One region of the Cutibacterium granulosum genome, then DNA from elsewhere that is predicted to be linked to it. Evidence: riboswitches for the same ligand, from Rfam matches in the RefSeq annotation. Region 1 holds a riboswitch; the other holds the start of a gene.
The links. A riboswitch is a leader RNA that binds a small molecule or an ion and turns the genes downstream of it on or off. The one in region 1 is predicted to bind cobalamin.

Region 1 (9,690 bases):
AGCATGCGCGCCAGCTCACCGGCATGTGGGGTGAGCAGGCAGCCGTCCGGGAGCTCAGCGGGCAGCAGGGACAGGGCGTCGGCGTCGATGACCATCGGTACGCCGTCGACACAGCGTTGCTGGAGACGGCGTCCATTTGCAGCTGGGTCGTCCTGCCCCCAGCCGGAGCCGACCACCCAGGCCTGCACCCGGCCGTCGGCAAGAACGACCGACGGCATGGCAGCGAGCACCAGGTCCGCCGGACGTCGTGGTCCGACGTAGCGAACCATGCCGGCCCCCGTGCGCAGCGCTCCCAGCGTGCCGAGCAACGCTGCTCCCGGGTACTGGGAGGACCCAGTGTCCATCCCGACGACACCGCGGGAGTACTTGTCGTCTCCCGGGTCCGGGACCGGCCAGAGCCGGGCGAGGTCGTCCTCGTCGACCACACTCGTCCAACCGTCAGCACACTTCGGGACGCCATCACTGCCACCGGGCTCGACGCCGATGTCGACCACGTCGACCCGTCCGCACCGCTCAGCGGCGGGTGGGGCAACATGGCACCACTTGCGTGCCGCGAAGGTCACGGTGACATCGGCTCGTAGCGAGGTCGTGACGGCCCCGGAATTGGCGTCCAGGCCAGAGGGCAGATCGACAGCGAGCCAGCTCGCAGCGGAAAGCTGCTCCCCCAGCCTCGCAAGATCGTCCGGGATGCCAGGGCGTCCGCCAATCCCCAGGACGGCGTCGATGACGAGGTCTGGTACCACCTGGCCAGCCTGCTCCATCGTCACCACCTCACACCCCGCTCGTAGGGCGACCTGCCAACCAGCGGCATGTGGTGTGCCCAGCACCGGACAGACCCGTACATGGCATCCCTCGTCGGCGAGCTCGGCCGCGGCCAGCAGACCGTCTCCCCCGTTGTTGCCGCCTCCCACGAGCACCAGCACTGAACCGCCTCGCACCCCGCACCCCAGATCGGCGAGCATGCCCCGTGCCTGCGCGGCGACCTGCCCTGCAGCCACAGCCATGAGATCGGTACCGGGATGCGCATCGAAAAGCTTCTGTTCGGCAGCGCGCATCGCGGCCGCCGTGCACACGTACTGAGTCATTGCACCTCACAGATGACGAATGCCACGGCGAGTGCCCCGTCGTGGCTGAGGGACAGGTGAATGTCGGTGACACCGCGCTCCTGCACCGTCCTGGCAGATCCTCCGGTGAGATGCAGACGCGGCTTGCCGGACTGCTCGACGACAACCTCCACCTCGCGCCAACGCAACCCGTCCGGCCCACCAAGCGCTTTGGCAAGGGCTTCCTTGGCGGCGAACCTGGCCGCCTGGGAGCGCTTCGGCAGACTGCCCTCGGCAGGGGTGAGCACCTTCTGCACCAACCCCGGGTGGCGGGCCAGCGCGTCCTCCCACCGTTGCAGGTCGCAGACGTCCACGCCGATGCCGACAATCATGTGGTCAGCCTAGCCGCCCGAGACTAGGCTGCTTCGGCGGGCTCGTGCTGACGTCATGACGAGTCTCGCCCCGCCCCCACTGGCATGCAGCCTCAGCTTCCGTTTCGAGGCAAGGAAGGCACTGAGGAGACCCGAGAGCTGTTCAGCCATGCGTGGAATTCCGCCCACGATCTCGTTATGCTGAGCCCAAAACCATACGGGAACTCCGGTGCGAGTCCGGGGCTGTTCCCGCAACTGTGACCAGCGAGCCACTTCTCCTCGTCGCCCGACGAGACACGTCACGGCCTTTTCCGGGGCTGGAAGGCAGAGAACGCGCAACGACCTGGGAGCCAGGACACCGTGTGGCTACCCTCCGGTCACCAGGTGCGAGGAGACACCACATGCACATCACTCGTGATGCCCATTTCCGTCATGGGCACAGCACACCATTGCTCGCGACGACCGCCGTCGGACTCGTCGGTGCCATGCTGCTCACCGGCTGCGGTTCCCACGGCGAGGACTCATCCGGGGCCGGCAGCCCGTCAGCCACGGCATCCGCCTCGGCATTCTCCTCACCGGTGAAGGTGAAAAGCTGTGACGAGACCCTCACCTTCGACACGCCGCCCAAGCGGGTCATCCTCATGGGAGACACCGACGCATCGATCTTGGTGAAGCTGGGCGTCATGGACTCGATCACCGGTCGGGCCGGGGAGGTCATGGCCGACGGCTACGACGCCGACACCCTGAAGAAGATCACGGACGTGCCCACGATCACCTCCTCCGAGCTGGACACCGGTGGCGCCAAGCTCGCCACCGAGACGATCCTCGACCAGCATGCCGACCTCGTCATCGGCTATGACGAAGGTCTGGACCGTGCCGCTCTGCGCAAGGCTGGGGTCAAGGTGTACGCCCCCGACACGTTCTGCCCGCACGGCACCGGGACCGATCACGCGAGTTTCGACCTCGTCACCAAGGAGGTCAGCAAGGTCGGTGACATCTTCGGCGTCCCCGACAAGGCCAGGACCCTCAACGACGAACTCACCGGGCAGGTGAAGGACCTCACCTCCCAGGCCAGCAAGGACTCACAGCACAGCGCCGCCGCTCTGTGGGTGGAGCCCGGCAACAGCGGGTTCTACACCTACGGCACCTCGAGCATGGTGCAGCCGATCCTCGAGGCCAACGGCCTGCGCAACGTCTACGACGGCGAGAGGAAACGCGTCTTCGACGCGACGATGGAGGACGTCCTCAACCGGGATCCAGAATGGATCGTCCTGCTCGCCCAGGAGGGCGACATCGCCAAGACCAAACCAGCATTCCTCAAGTACAAGGGCGCTTCGCAGCTGCAGGCCGTGAGGAAGAACCAGGTCGTCGTCATCCCATTCTCGCTGACGGATCCGCCCACCCCACAGTCCATCAAGGGAGCCGTGGAACTGAACAAGCTCCTCAAGAAGTGATCATGCGGCACACACGCATCAGGACCATCCTGCTCGTCGTGCTGCTCGTCCTCACCCCGGTGGGAAGCATCGCCTTCGGCGCGGCCTCGGTGCCCTGGGACCAGGTCATCGGCGTGCTGGCCGACCATCTGGGGTTGCACCCGCAGGTGACCTGGGACGGCATCACCGACGCCATCGTCTGGCAGAACCGTATGCCTCGCATCATCGCCGGGATCGGCGTGGGGGCTGCACTCGGAGTGGCCGGGGTCGCCCTGCAGGCGATCGTGCGCAACCCGCTGGCCGAACCCTACGTGTTGGGAGTGAGCTCGGGGGCGTCGACGGGCGCTGCGGCGGCGATGGTCCTCATCGGCATGTCGAGCCCACTGGGGGTGGCCAGCCTGGCCTTCGTCGGTGCCCTGGTGGCCACCACCCTGGTGCTGGGAGTGGGCGGTCGACGCGGCAGCTCAGCCCTCACCCTGGTGCTGGCCGGTATCGCGGTCGGGTTCATCTTCCAGGCCGTGACGAATCTCATCATCTTCTCCGCGGACTCCCCGGAGACGGCACGCTCGGTGATGTTCTGGATGCTGGGGTCCCTGGCCAAGGTGAGTTGGACCCAGAGCATCTGGCTGGTGGGCATTGCTGCGGTGCTCATGGCGCTGTTGTGGTTGTGCGCCCCCTGGCTCGATGCCCTGGCCAGCGGTGATCAGACCTCGATGGCGGTGGGGATCAACCCCCAGGTGATTCGGCTCGTCATCCTCGTTCCGGTCTCGGCAGCCGTGGGGGCGGTGGTGTCGATGGCTGGTGGGATTGGCTTCGTCGGCCTCATCATCCCGCACCTCATGCGCTCCTTCACCGGGTACGGGCACCGAACCCTCGTCATCTCGTCGGGGCTGGCCGGCGCCATCTTCCTGGTGTGGGCCGACACGGTGTCCCGGACGATGTTCGCCCCCTCCGAACTACCCATCGGCATCATCACCGGACTGCTGGGGGCGCCGTTCCTCCTGGTGCTCGTCAACCGGATGAATCCGGCGCGGTGAGGAGGAGCCATGATTGACGTACATTCCCTGGTGATCCGCCGTGGCAACCGGGTGGTGGTCGACGAGGTGGATCTGTCCGCCGGAGACGGCAGCACCATCGGTGTCGTCGGACCCAATGGGGCAGGCAAGTCCACCCTCGTCCAGGCCATGTACCGCGCCCTACCGGCTGCCAGTGGTGAGGTGCTCATCGACAGTTCGGACGTCACCAGCCTCTCCAGGCGGGCCATTGCCCGAGCAGTGGCCGTCGTCTCCCAGGAACGTGACGAGGGTCTGCCGCTCACGGTACGCGACGCCGTGGGGTTGGGACGGCTCTCGCACCGCTCCCTGGCTGGTTATGGGGACGCCGAGGATCGCAGCATGGTGGACGCAGCGCTGGCTCGCGTCGACATAACGTATCTGGCCGATCGGCTCATCACCCAGTTGTCCGGCGGTGAACGGCAGCGTGCGCTCATCGCTCGGGCCATCGCCCAGGACACCGACCATCTGCTGCTCGACGAGCCCACCAACCACCTCGACATCCGGCACCAGTTCGAGCTGCTCGCCCTGGTGGCGACCATTCCGGCGACGACGGTCATCGTCCTGCACGATCTCAACCTGGCCGCCCGATGCTGCGACAAGCTCATCCTGCTCGATCACGGCCGTCTGGTGGCCTCCGGCCCCACCCAACAGGTGCTCGACCCCGAGCTCATCTCACAGGTCTACGGGGTGCAGGTGCACCGCATCGACCATGCCGGGCAGCCCCGGCTCCTCTTCGATCCCCTTGACAGCACAGCAGCTGACCATTCGAGACGCTGAACCACCACGGCGTCGACCGCCCCACAGGAGGCACCATGAAAACCCACCCACTCATTGCCGGCCTCACCCTCGCCCTGGCGAGCACACTGTGCCTCACCGGCTGTTCCACGTCGGCACACGAAGACGATGCCCAGTCGAGTTCGACGGCCACCACGGCACAACCGTCCGCCTATCCGGCAACAGTGATGAGCTGCACCGAGAAGCTCACCTTCACCGAGGCACCGAAAAGGGTCCTCATTCTCGGTGACACCAATGCACCCACATTGTCCATGCTCGACCTGCTGGACAGGGTGACTATGCGCACCGGAAAGATCGACACCACCGGTTACGACGTCAACACCGCAACCAAACTCATGTCCCTGCCCGAGATGAAGAGTGGTACCACAACTTTGGGTGGAGGGGCGAGCGTCGCCACCGAGAGCATCCTGGACGCCCACATCGACCTCGTCATCGGCTACGACCGAGGAGTCGACCGCAAGGCCCTGGCCAAGGCAGGGGTCAAGGTCTATGCACCAGACGCCTACTGCTATGACAAGAAACCAGTCGACCATGCTGATTTCAGCCTGGTGACTCAGGAGGTGACGAAGACAGCTGCCATCTTCGGAGTACCGAAGCGAGCCGTTACCCTGAACAAAGCCCTGAAGAAGCAGGCCGCTGATTTGCCGAAACATGCCGGCGGCAAGGGTGCCAGCGCTGCCGCCCTGTGGCTGTCATCCGACGGATCGAGCATGTACTCCTACGGACGCTCGAGCATGGTCCAAGCCATCTTCGATGTCAACGACCTGAAGAACGCCTACGCAGACAACCGTACCCGAGTGTTCGACATCAGCATGGAGGACCTCCTCAAACGCAACCCGGACTGGATACTGCTGCTGAACAACGCGTACAACACCGACGACATCACCAAGACCTTCACACGCGCCAAAGGCGCCTCACAGCTCAGGGCAGTGCAGAACGGTCACGTCATCACCATGCCCTACTCCCTCACCGACTCAGCCTCCCCCATGTCGATCCAGGGAGCCCAGGAAGTCGCCAAACTCATCAACAAGTGAGCCGCCACCCCTCGCGAACAGGAGACACCATGAAACCCCACCCACTCGTTGCCGGCCTCACCCTCGCCCTGGCGAGCACACTGTGCCTCACCGGCTGCGGCACGTCACACCAGGAGAAGTCCGGGGCAGATCCGTCGCCTGCGGCGGCATCCGCAGGCTCCGGATACCCATCGACGGTGATGAGCTGTGCGGAGAAGCTCACCTTCACCGAACCACCGAAAAGGGTCCTCCTCCTCGGTGACACGGACGCCTCCGTACTGACAACGCTTGACGTGCTGGACAAGGTGGCCATGCGGACTGGAAGACTTGACACCACCGGCTACGACATCACCACCGCCACCAAGCTCAAGGCCATACCCCAAATGGAGAGCGGCACCAACGCCACGGGAGGGGCGAGCGTCGCCACCGAGAGCATCCTGGACGCCCACATCGACCTCGTCATCGGCTACGACCGAGGAGTCGACCGCAAGGCCCTGGCCAAGGCGGGGGTGAAGCTCTACTCCCCCGACGCCTACTGTGACGACCAGACCCCGGTGAACCATGCCGACTTCGGCCTGGTGACCAAGGAGGTGACGAAGGTGGGCGCCATCTTCGGGGTGCCGGAACGAGCCGCCACCTTGAACAAGGCCCTGAAGGAACAAGCTACCGATCTCAAGAAACACGCCAATGGCAGGGGTGCCAGCATCGCGTCCCTGTGGCTTCCTGCCGATGGCTCCAGCATGTCCGCCTACGGGCGATCGAGCATGTCCCAAGCCGCCTTCGACGTCAACGGCCTGAAGAACGCCTACCAAGACAACCGCACCCGGGTGTTCGACATCAGCATGGAGGATCTCCTCAAACGCAACCCGGACTGGGTCCTGCTGCTGAGCGGGGCCAGCAATGCCGACACGATCAAGACGACGTTCGAGCATGCCAAGGGCGCCTCGCAGCTCACGGCGGTGAAGAAGGGGCACGTCATCACCATGCCCTACTCCCTCACCGATCCAGCGTCTCCACTGTCGATCGAGGGAGCCACGGAACTGGCCAAGCTCATCGCGTCATGACGCAGCCACACCTCTCACGACCCGCAGACCCCGTGAACGCACGGAAATTTTGACAGGACAGGAGTGCCCATGGTGAGCACCGACCGCATTGCCGACATGTGGACCGATGCATCCGACGACTACGACCGCATCGTCTCTCGCGAGCTACGCAACCTCAGAGACGTTGACTACTGGCGTCACGAGCTCGACACGCGTCTGGGGGACGAGCCACGCGACGTCCTCGACGTCGGCTGCGGACCCGGATTCTTCTCGATCATGCTCAGTCGGCTGGGCCATCGCGTCACCTCCCTGGACGCATCGGAGGGGATGCTGCGAGCTGCACGGCGCAATCTCACCTGGTACGGGATCGAGCCCCACGTGCGGCACAGCGACGTCGTCACCTTGGACGACGTGGCGGATTCCTCGGTGGACGCCGTGGTCTCGCGTGACGTCGTGTGGACCCTCCATGATCCGGCGGCCGCGTATCGACGTTGGTTCCAGGTGCTGCGCCCCGGCGGCCTGGTCCTCATCTACGACGGCAACTACCGTACGGATCGCACCGGGGTGAGGCATTCGATCTGGAAGGCGCTGTCCAACGGTCTCATCATGCTCACCGAGGGACGACGCAGAGGTCATGCCCATGACGACGGCTCCGACCCGACCGCGAACCTGCCCTCGAGACGACGGGAGCGCCCAGCCACCGACGTCCCCCTGCTGAGGGAGGCAGGCTTCGTCGACGTCACCACCGAACCGGATCGGTACCGCATGAGTCGGCGTCACCTGGGGTACTGGAAATATGCCCACCAAGGCGAGAAATTCATCATCGAGGCGCACAAGCCATCACAGTGATGTCTCTCCCCCAGCCCGGTACGGGCGGAAGTGAGGCCCCTTCTGCGCCCCATGGGGACATGCACAAGGATCGTTTGACGCGGGTGGGTTTCGGGGTTTCTTCTGCACCTCGACATGGGACGGGTGCCCTCGTCCGGTACGGGGACACCCGTCCGGATGGGGCCCAGCAGGGTCCGGGGCGGCCGGCCAAAAAGGTGGGGTTTCGTGCATCCGAATCGCCGGGTGTCCCACCCTGCCCACTCAATGTCGCAGCTGGGCCTCGACCCATGCGCGCCATGAGCCGAGGCCCGGTGGGTGGGAAGTCTTCAGAAGCTCATTCCACCGTGACCGACTTGGCCAGGTTGCGAGGCTGGTCGACGTCGTGGCCCAGAGCGGTGGCGAGTTCACAGGCGAAGGCCTGCAGCGGGACGGTGGCCACCAGTGGCTGTAGCAGGGTGGAGCAGTGCGGCAGCGCAACGAGTGTGTCGGCGCAGGAGCGCACCGTCTCGTCGCCCTGCTCGGCCAGGACGATGGTGCGTGCGCCCCGGGCGCGAATCTCCTGGATGTTGGAGACGACCTTGTCGTGCAGTTGGTCGCGTCCTGCCGGAGGAACGATGACGAAGACCGGGGTGTCCTGTTCGATGACGGCGATCGGGCCGTGCTTGAGCTCGCCGGCGGCGAATCCCTCGGCATGCATGTAGGCGATCTCCTTGAGCTTGAGGGCACCCTCCAGAGCCACCGGATAACCGACGTGGCGTCCCAGGAAGAACACGGCCCCATCCTTGCGAGCCATCTGACGCGCCAGCTCGTGGACGGACTCGATGTCGTCGAGGACCTGCTGGATCTTCTCGGGCATGGACTCCAGCTCGGTCATGATGGCGCGCACCTCGTCGCCGTACTTCATGCCGCGCACCTGGGCGAGGTAGAGGCCGAGCAGGTAGCAGGCGACAACCTGGGTGAGGAATCCCTTGGTCGAGGCCACACCGATCTCCGGGCCGGCGTGGGTGTAGATGACGGCATCGGACTCGCGCGGGATGGTCGCGCCGTTGGTGTTGCAGATGGCGATGACCTTGGCCCCCTGCTCGCGGGCGTGACGGATGGCCATGAGGGTGTCGGCGGTCTCACCGGACTGGGAGATCGTCACGACGAGGGTCATGGGGTCGATGATCGGGTCGCGATAGCGGAACTCACTGGCGAGCTCCACCTCACATGCCACTCGCGTCCAGTGCTCGATGGCGTATTTGGCAACCATGCCGGCGTAGAACGACGACCCACAGGCCACGATGACGATCTTGTTGACCCGACACAGCTCCTCCGGGGAGATGCGCACCTCGTCCAGGATGAGCTCACCACGGTCCGACCAGCGCCCCAGCAGGGTGTCGGCGACGGCGCGCGGCTGCTCGAAGATCTCCTTGCGCATGAACCAGTCATGGCCCTGTTTCTCGGCGGCCGAGAGGTCCCAGTCGACGTGGAAGGGGCGTGCCTCTGAGGGGTTGCCGGCGAAATCGGTGATCTCGACCGAGTCGGAATGGATGGTCACCACCTGGTCCTGGCCGAGTTCCAAGGCGTCACGGGTGTGCTCGATGAAGGCGGCGACGTCGGAGGCGAGGAAGTTCTCGCCCTGCCCCAGCCCGACGACGAGCGGTGAGTTGCGGCGAGCGGCCACGACGGTGTCCGGCTCGGTGGAGCTCACGACGACGAGGGTGAAGGCACCCTCCAAGCGTGCTGCGACCGTGCCGACCGCCTGGCTCAGACCGGCTCCAGCGGCGATCTCGCGGGCGATGAGGTGAGCCGCAACCTCGGTGTCGGTGTCGGAGGCGAAGGAGACCCCCTCGGCCTGGAGTTCGGCGCGCAGGGCGGCGAAGTTCTCGATGATGCCGTTGTGGACGACGGCAACCTTGCCGTCGGCCGAGACGTGGGGGTGGGCATTGGTGTCGGTGGGAGCGCCGTGGGTGGCCCAGCGGGTGTGTCCGATCCCCTGCCCCGACTCGGGCAACGGCGAGGTGGAGAGTTCGGTCTCCAAGTTCGTCAACTTGCCGGACTTCTTGGCCCAGTGCAGTGCCCCGTCGGCGACGACGGCAAGCCCTGCCGAGTCGTAACCGCGGTACT
Region 2 (6,909 bases), 1.1 Mb from region 1:
CATGTGGTAACCGGAGATCGAGATGGAGTTCCACTTCGGCATGTTCGCACTGGTGTAGGCGAAGATGTCGGAGATGATCCGCATCGACGGCAGCGGCGGGTAGATGTACGTGTTACGAACCATGAACTCCTTGAGGATGTCGTTCTGGATCGTACCGGCGAGCTGCTCGGGCTTGGCGCCCTGCTCCTCGGCGGCCACCACGTACAGGGCGAGAATCGGCAGCACGGCGCCGTTCATCGTCATGGACACCGACATGCGGTCCAGCGGGATACCCGCGAAGAGCTCGCGCATGTCGAGGATGGAGTCCACGGCCACACCGGCCATGCCGACGTCACCGGGAACACGAGGGTTGTCGGAGTCGTAACCGCGGTGGGTCGGCAGGTCGAAGGCGACCGACAGACCCTTCTGGCCAGCAGCCAGGTTGCGGCGGTAGAAGGCGTTGGACTCCTTGGCGGTGGAGAATCCGGCGTACTGACGAATCGTCCACGGACGGAAGGCGTACATCGTCGCGTAGGGACCGTGGGTGAACGGCGGGATACCGGCGTAGGTGCCCAGCCAGTCCATGTCGGAGTAGACGTCCTGGGAGTAGAGGTGTCCGACCTCGATCTGCTCAGGAGTGATCCACGGATCCTGCTCACCAGCAGCGGCGGCGAGCTTGGCGAACTGCTCCTGGGCGTCGGCGGGAACGGCCGCATCACCCAGGTTGATGGAATCGAAACGGGGCAAGGTTGTCACTTGGCAACTCCCATTGTGTCGAGAACGGAGGAGAGGGTGTCGACGACGTTCATCCCGAGGAAGACGCGTCCATCGACGAGCTCTTCGGCTGCTGCGGCGTCGTCACCGAATTCCTTGAAGGCACCGGAGAGGTAGACGGCCTTGGCACCGGCGTCCTTGAGAGCCTTGACGACCTCAAGTCCCTGCTCGGCGTAGGTCTTGGCGTTGGAGCACAGGTCGGCGATCTGGGCACCGGACTCCTTGAAGGCCTTGACGACCTCCTCGGTGGTGCCTCCCTCGCACTCGGGGGTCTCCAGGCCAGCGATGTGCCACACCGGGGCGGAGAATCCTTCACGGGGGCCGAAGTCGCGACGAGTCCCCAAGCAGGCCAGGAAGACCTTCGGACGCTCGGCGCAGGTGGCGGAGCGATCGACGAGGGCCTCGAAGACCTCGGCATCGCGATGCCACTGCAGCCCGTTGTGGGGTGCACCCTGCGGGAACGGCTTGGTCTCGACGGTCTTGGCGTCCAGCAGCGGGAACTCGCTGACGGCCGTAATCGGCTGCTTACGAGTGGCCAACCGCTTGGCACGCTCGGTGTTGAGCTTGTCGAGCTCGGTGCGGACATGGTCACCGGTGAGGGCTGCCGCCATGCCACCAGCGGCCTCGACGCTCTGGAACTCAGCCCAGGCAGCATCTGCCAGGGACTTGGTGAGCGACTCGACGTAGAAGGAGCCACCAGCCGGATCGTTGACGCGGCCGATGTTCGACTCCTCGGAGAGGATGATGCCGGTGTTGCGGGCAATACGACGCGAGAAGTCACTCTTCGGCAGGCCGATGGCGTCGTCGAAGGGCAGCGTCGTGATGGCCTCGGCACCGCCGACGGCGGCACCGAAGGTGGAGATGGTGCCACGCAGGATGTTGACGTAGGGATCGTCGCGGGTGAGCTCACGCCAGCTGGTGACGGCCTCCTGACGTGCACCACGCTTGCCTGCGGGAACCTCGAAGACCTCACCGACGCGGTTCCACAGGGTACGCAGGGCACGCAGTCGCGAGATGGTGAGGAACTGGTCATGGGTGGCAGACACCCGGAAGTTGATGCTGTCGAAGGCCTGCTCGGCAGTCAGCCCCTGCTCGATGAGGGCACGCACGTACTCGACACCGGTGGCAATGGCCCAGGCGAGCTCGGCGACGTCACCGGCACCGGCGTTGTGGTACACGGTCGCGTCGACGACGATCGGTCGAGCATTCTTGTACCCGTCAACCTTCTTGACCCATTCGGAGAGTCCGGACAGGTCGGGCTCGCCACCATTGATGGCAGCTGAACCGATCGGGTCGATGCCCAGGTTGAACGAGATCTCATCCTTCTTGGCGTCGGACTTCTCGATGGCAGCCAGCAGGGCATCGGCGGCAACGGCCTGGTCATCGCGGCTGGAAACCTCGATCTTGGCCAGGTTGAGCAACACACCCTCGAGCACGGAATCGATGTCGGAGGCGGCAATGGCGTCGTCACCGACTCGCAGCCAGATGGAGGTGACACCACGCTCGAGATCGGTGAGGATCGCCTTGCGGGTGAAGGCGACATCGGGGTCCTCGTGCAGGGCACGCACGTCCCAGGAGTCGATGACGCCGGTACGAATGGTGGTACCACGGGTGAACGGGGGAACGCCGGGAGCTCCGAGGTCCTCGGGAGCATCCTGGCGGGTGTACATGGGTTCGATCTTGACGCCGTCGACCGTGGTCGGCTGCAGACGTGCCATGCCCTTCTCGAGGTTGAGCTGCTTGCCCTCGGGACGCCCACGGTTGAGGACCTTGAGCACCTCCTTGTGCCACTGCTCCTGGGTCGGGGCCGGGAAGTCACCGGCGAGGGTGAGCGTCTCGGGCATGTCGACCTTGGCCGGCGTCGAGACGTTGTCGGGATCAGTCATACTCTTCAGACTCCTGCTCCGCTTTGGATAGACATACGTCGTCGTCCTCCCCTCGGGGACCACGTCATTGTCGTCGCACCGGGTGCGGCAACATGCTGGCAGGTCTTCGGACTCATGGGCGTCTCGTCGTTGACGAGTCCTACGTCACCGCTTCCCGGGGCCGAAGCCCAGTGCTTGATTGCCGTCGTCCCGGACGGGATGGCGTCAATGGTGATCTCGTTCCCATTCACCGCTGCGGGGCAGTTCCGGAGTTTCACCGGATTCCCTTTCACTGCTGGTCCAACCCATGACCTCACGCGATCACGACCTTCCCAGCACCAGCTCCTACCAGCTTATAAGATGAACGTCGACCGGGCAGCAGGGGGCTACCTCCTACGCACGATCGTGCAGCGAGGAATTGGCACAATCGACCCAGTTTTCACTCGTTCGTCGTATCCTTCGCTCACAGATCTGCATCCCTGCAGCGAAATCCGACTCCGGGGCCACTGTGCCACGACACGAGCCAGCGTCTCCTGGGCGCTGGCCAGCCGTCACCCCTCCCGGAAGATTCATCGGAGGCAGAGGATACGGCCTTGTCACGGCGTCACCTTGGTGAGACCGCACATCGGGGATGGTCCGAGCGAGCCTCAACCGTCTTGCCGATCCACGTCTCCAGAAGCCGATACGTCTGTTCCCGGTCTCGTTCGTGCAGCAGCTCATGTCGAGCATCAGGCTCCAGATGGACGTCCACCTGGAGCACCCCGTTCGCCGTAAGCTCACCGGCCACGCGACGCACTCCCCTGCCGTTGCCGCCGACCGGATCGCTGTCACCGCTCATGAGCAGTACCGGCAGCCGCGGTGGAATGGCTCGTAGGATCGTACTGGAGTTGCTCGTCTCACTGAGCCGAACCAGCTCCCGGTACAGCCCCACCGAGGCAGTGAATCCGCACAGTGGATCATTGCAGTAGGCGTCCACCTCACTGGCCTGTCGGCTGAGCCAGTCGAACCGGGTACGAACGGGACGAAACCGAAGATTCATGGAGCCAAAGATCAGGGTCTCCATCACTCGACTGGCAGAATCCTCACCAGCCATGACAATCTGGCTGGTCGCCGCACCACGAGCCACCTTCGCCAATGGGCCTGCTGAAGCTCCGGTCCCCAGTAGCACGAGCGCAGTCATTTCCCGGCCCCGACGAGCTGCGACGATCCGCGCCAGGAACGACCCCATCGAATGACCCACGAGGATCCAGGGCAGCTTCGGGTGCTGGGAGCGCACATCATCGGTCACTCGACACAGGTCGTCAACGATCTGATGGTAGCCCCGGTCGGGGGCCTGCCCGAGGGTGCCGTCCGCCAGTGCCCGCGGTCCGTGGCCACGGTGATCGTTGGCCACCACGAGCCAGCCAGACTGCGCCAGGCAACGTGCGAACTCGTCGTAGCGAGCAGCGTACTCGGCGAACCCGTGCACCAGTTGGATGAATCCACGCGGTTGACAACCAGGCCGCCAGATGAGCACGTCAATCTGCGCACCGTCGTCGGCAGTGAGGGTGATGGTGTCCATGGATCCTCCCGAGGTTGTGATCGAGCATCGCAGTGCCCAGAGTATTCGGTCAATGCATCACGGCCGTGACCGGTACGGCTCACTGTGGGTGATTCTCGACGTACACATCCATGGTGTCGTTGCGCATGGCATCCGAGAGCTCCTGCAGCCCTTCCTTGTCGACGACGTCATAGGCCTGACCGTCCTTCGACCTGCCAAACCCGGAAATGGGGGCTTGCACCTGCACGACCTTGTCACCGGAGGTGAATCGCAGACTCATGGCAAGTTTGCGAATCTCCGAATTGGTGAGCTTGTCGTCGACGGTCATGGTACGTCCGGCCAAGGTGGCGACGTCATCGAACTTCGAGGGATTGGCGAGCGTACCCGCAGAGAGGGTTTTGTCGATGATGGCCGTGAGGACATCCCGCTGACGGCGCGCACGATCAAGATCGCCGTTCTTGAGATCCCGGCGTTCGCGGACGTACTTGAGGGCCGCATTGCCTTTGAGCGTGATGTCTCCTGCTGGAAAGTGCATGCCCTCAATGGTGGAATCCTGATCGTTGTACACCTGTACACCGCCAAGAGCGGTCGTGAGTTCCTTGAAACCAGTGAAGTCGATGACGGCAGCATGATCCATGCGTACATTCGTCAAACTTTCAAGGGTCTGAATGGTCAGCGGCACGCCACCCCACGAATATGCAGCGTTGATCTTGGCCTGGGAAGGTTTGCCGATGACCTTGTTGGGCGGGATCGTCACCCACATGTCACGCAGGAAGCTGATGAGGTACAGATGCTCTCGATCCGCTGGCAGGTATGCCACCATCAGGGAGTCGGACCGACCTCGATCCCAACCCCGGGAGTCCGATCCCAGGAGTACGAAGGTTCGAGCGCCATCCGTAGCCGTGCTGGGGCGGGGGCTCGCGGTGGGCATCGTGAGAGGCTCCCGATTGATCTCGTCCAGACCATTGGTGAGGTGCTTGAGGAAATAGCCCAGAACACCGACGACAAGCAGGATGATGGCCAGCACAGCACACAGGAAGATCACTGGGGCACGACGACGATGCCCCGATGATGCCGCTCCAACGCCCTCGGTGATCGATTCCTCGTCCTGCCTGTGTGCATCCATACCGCGCCGCGGGGGAACACCCTCATCGGCACCAAAGAGGTCAAGCTCATCATCGTCATCCACGCTGGATCCCCTTGTCCTGTCTCCACCTTCCGCGCACCATCGGAGCCGATACGGGAAATCCCGCCCCAAGTTCTCCGTCCAAGGAGACTGATTTTGGATGGGGGTGCTGAGCAAGATGCCAAGCCAAATGTTAGCATGACCGGAGTTCAGGTTTCTTGGTACCAGCACGTACGCCGTATCCGAAAGGCATCATCATTCCCAGTAGCAAGCCAACGGGTGTGAGACATCCATCTTGGCCGAGCCACATACGCAATGTGCTTGTCCTTGGCGATGCCTTGGCCATTGCCTCGGCGCTCATGGCAACGTTGTACATCCGCATACCCGATCCCGACACCCCTCTGGCCGGGGCTCGGTGCCTCACCTATCCGACGCTCGCCCTGGGCCTTGGGAGTGTGTGGCTCGTCGTCCTTTCCACCAATGGCAGCCATCGAATCCGACTGGTGGGCTCTGGCCTTCAGCAGTACCAACTGGCCATGCGTGGAACCCTGTGGGTCTTCGGCGTTCTGGCAGTTCTCAGCTACCTGTTCAAGTTGTCGGTGTCCCGATCCCTGTTCCTCATTGCGTTGCCCTTGGGACTGATCCTCATGTGCCTCGAGCGGAAGGTGATCCGGAAAGTCATCCAACGGTCCCGCAAGCAAGGACGATTCCTGATCCCGACACTTGTGATCGGGGCTGGCCCAGAGGTCGAGCGAACCGTCCAGACTCTTCGCCGGAACATCGCCGTCGGTTACGCACCTGCTGCCGTTTGCCTCAACGGGGAGGAACCACAGAAATGCAGTGACCTTCCTGCAGACCTGCCAGTACTCGGCTACCCACAGCTCCTCAAGGAGGTTCGCGAGTTTCCACTCTCTGCCGTGGTGGCCGCCGGCGGTATGTCGAGCGTGCAGACAAAGCAATTGTCCTGGGATCTTGAGGACTGTCGTACCCAGCTCCTCTTCATACCCGAACTCATCGATGTCGCCGGACCGCGGATGAGCACATACGAGGCAGCGGGGCTCAACCTCGTTCACGTCGATCTGGCCAGATACTCCGGAATAAAGTATCTCATCAAAAGAGTATTCGACATTTTGGCGTCAACTGTGGCCTTGATTGTCTTCTCACCAACCATGGCGGTCACGGCACTCGCCATCCGACTGGAGGACGGCGGACCAGTCATCTTCAAACAGGAACGCATCGGCGAGAATGGGAAACCCTTCACGATTCACAAATTCCGAAGCATGGCAGTGGATGCCGAAGCGCGTATGGCGGAACTCATCGACGCCAACGGTGGGTCTGCACTCCTGTTCAAGATGGAGGATGACCCAAGAATCACCAAGGTCGGCAGATTCATCAGAAAGTATTCCATCGACGAACTGCCCCAGTTCTGGACCGTCCTTCGAGGCTCGATGAGCATCGTCGGGCCACGTCCTCAAGTGCAACGCGAGGTGGACGAGTATGAGGGGCCAACTCATCGACGCCTGCTCGTCAAACCTGGGATCACGGGGCTGTGGCAAATTGGAGGGCGCTCAGACCTACCACTCGAGGAAGCCATCCGACTCGACCTCAGGTACGTCGAGAACTGG

Region 2: another riboswitch for cobalamin. It lies ahead of mutA (methylmalonyl-CoA mutase small subunit); the one in region 1 lies ahead of CKV91_RS09200 (ABC transporter substrate-binding protein).

Annotation. Positions count from the first base shown of each region.
Region 1 is NZ_LT906441.1:2,152,574-2,162,263, forward strand. Features, by position in the region: gene CKV91_RS09190 (bifunctional ADP-dependent NAD(P)H-hydrate dehydratase/NAD(P)H-hydrate epimerase) at 1-1,085, opposite strand, end outside; gene CKV91_RS09195 (holo-ACP synthase) at 1,082-1,435, opposite strand; cobalamin riboswitch at 1,633-1,775, shown strand; gene CKV91_RS09200 (ABC transporter substrate-binding protein) at 1,816-2,868, shown strand; gene CKV91_RS09205 (FecCD family ABC transporter permease) at 2,871-3,884, shown strand; gene CKV91_RS09210 (ABC transporter ATP-binding protein) at 3,894-4,679, shown strand; gene CKV91_RS09215 (ABC transporter substrate-binding protein) at 4,715-5,731, shown strand; gene CKV91_RS09220 (ABC transporter substrate-binding protein) at 5,761-6,774, shown strand; gene CKV91_RS09225 (class I SAM-dependent methyltransferase) at 6,844-7,602, shown strand; gene glmS (glutamine--fructose-6-phosphate transaminase (isomerizing)) at 7,916-9,690, opposite strand, start outside.
Region 2 is NZ_LT906441.1:1,084,067-1,090,975, reverse strand. Features, by position in the region: gene scpA (methylmalonyl-CoA mutase) at 1-735, opposite strand, end outside; gene mutA (methylmalonyl-CoA mutase small subunit) at 732-2,639, opposite strand; cobalamin riboswitch at 2,720-2,942, opposite strand; gene CKV91_RS04555 (alpha/beta fold hydrolase) at 3,223-4,179, opposite strand; gene CKV91_RS04550 (LCP family protein) at 4,259-5,347, opposite strand; gene CKV91_RS04545 (sugar transferase) at 5,602-6,909, shown strand, end outside.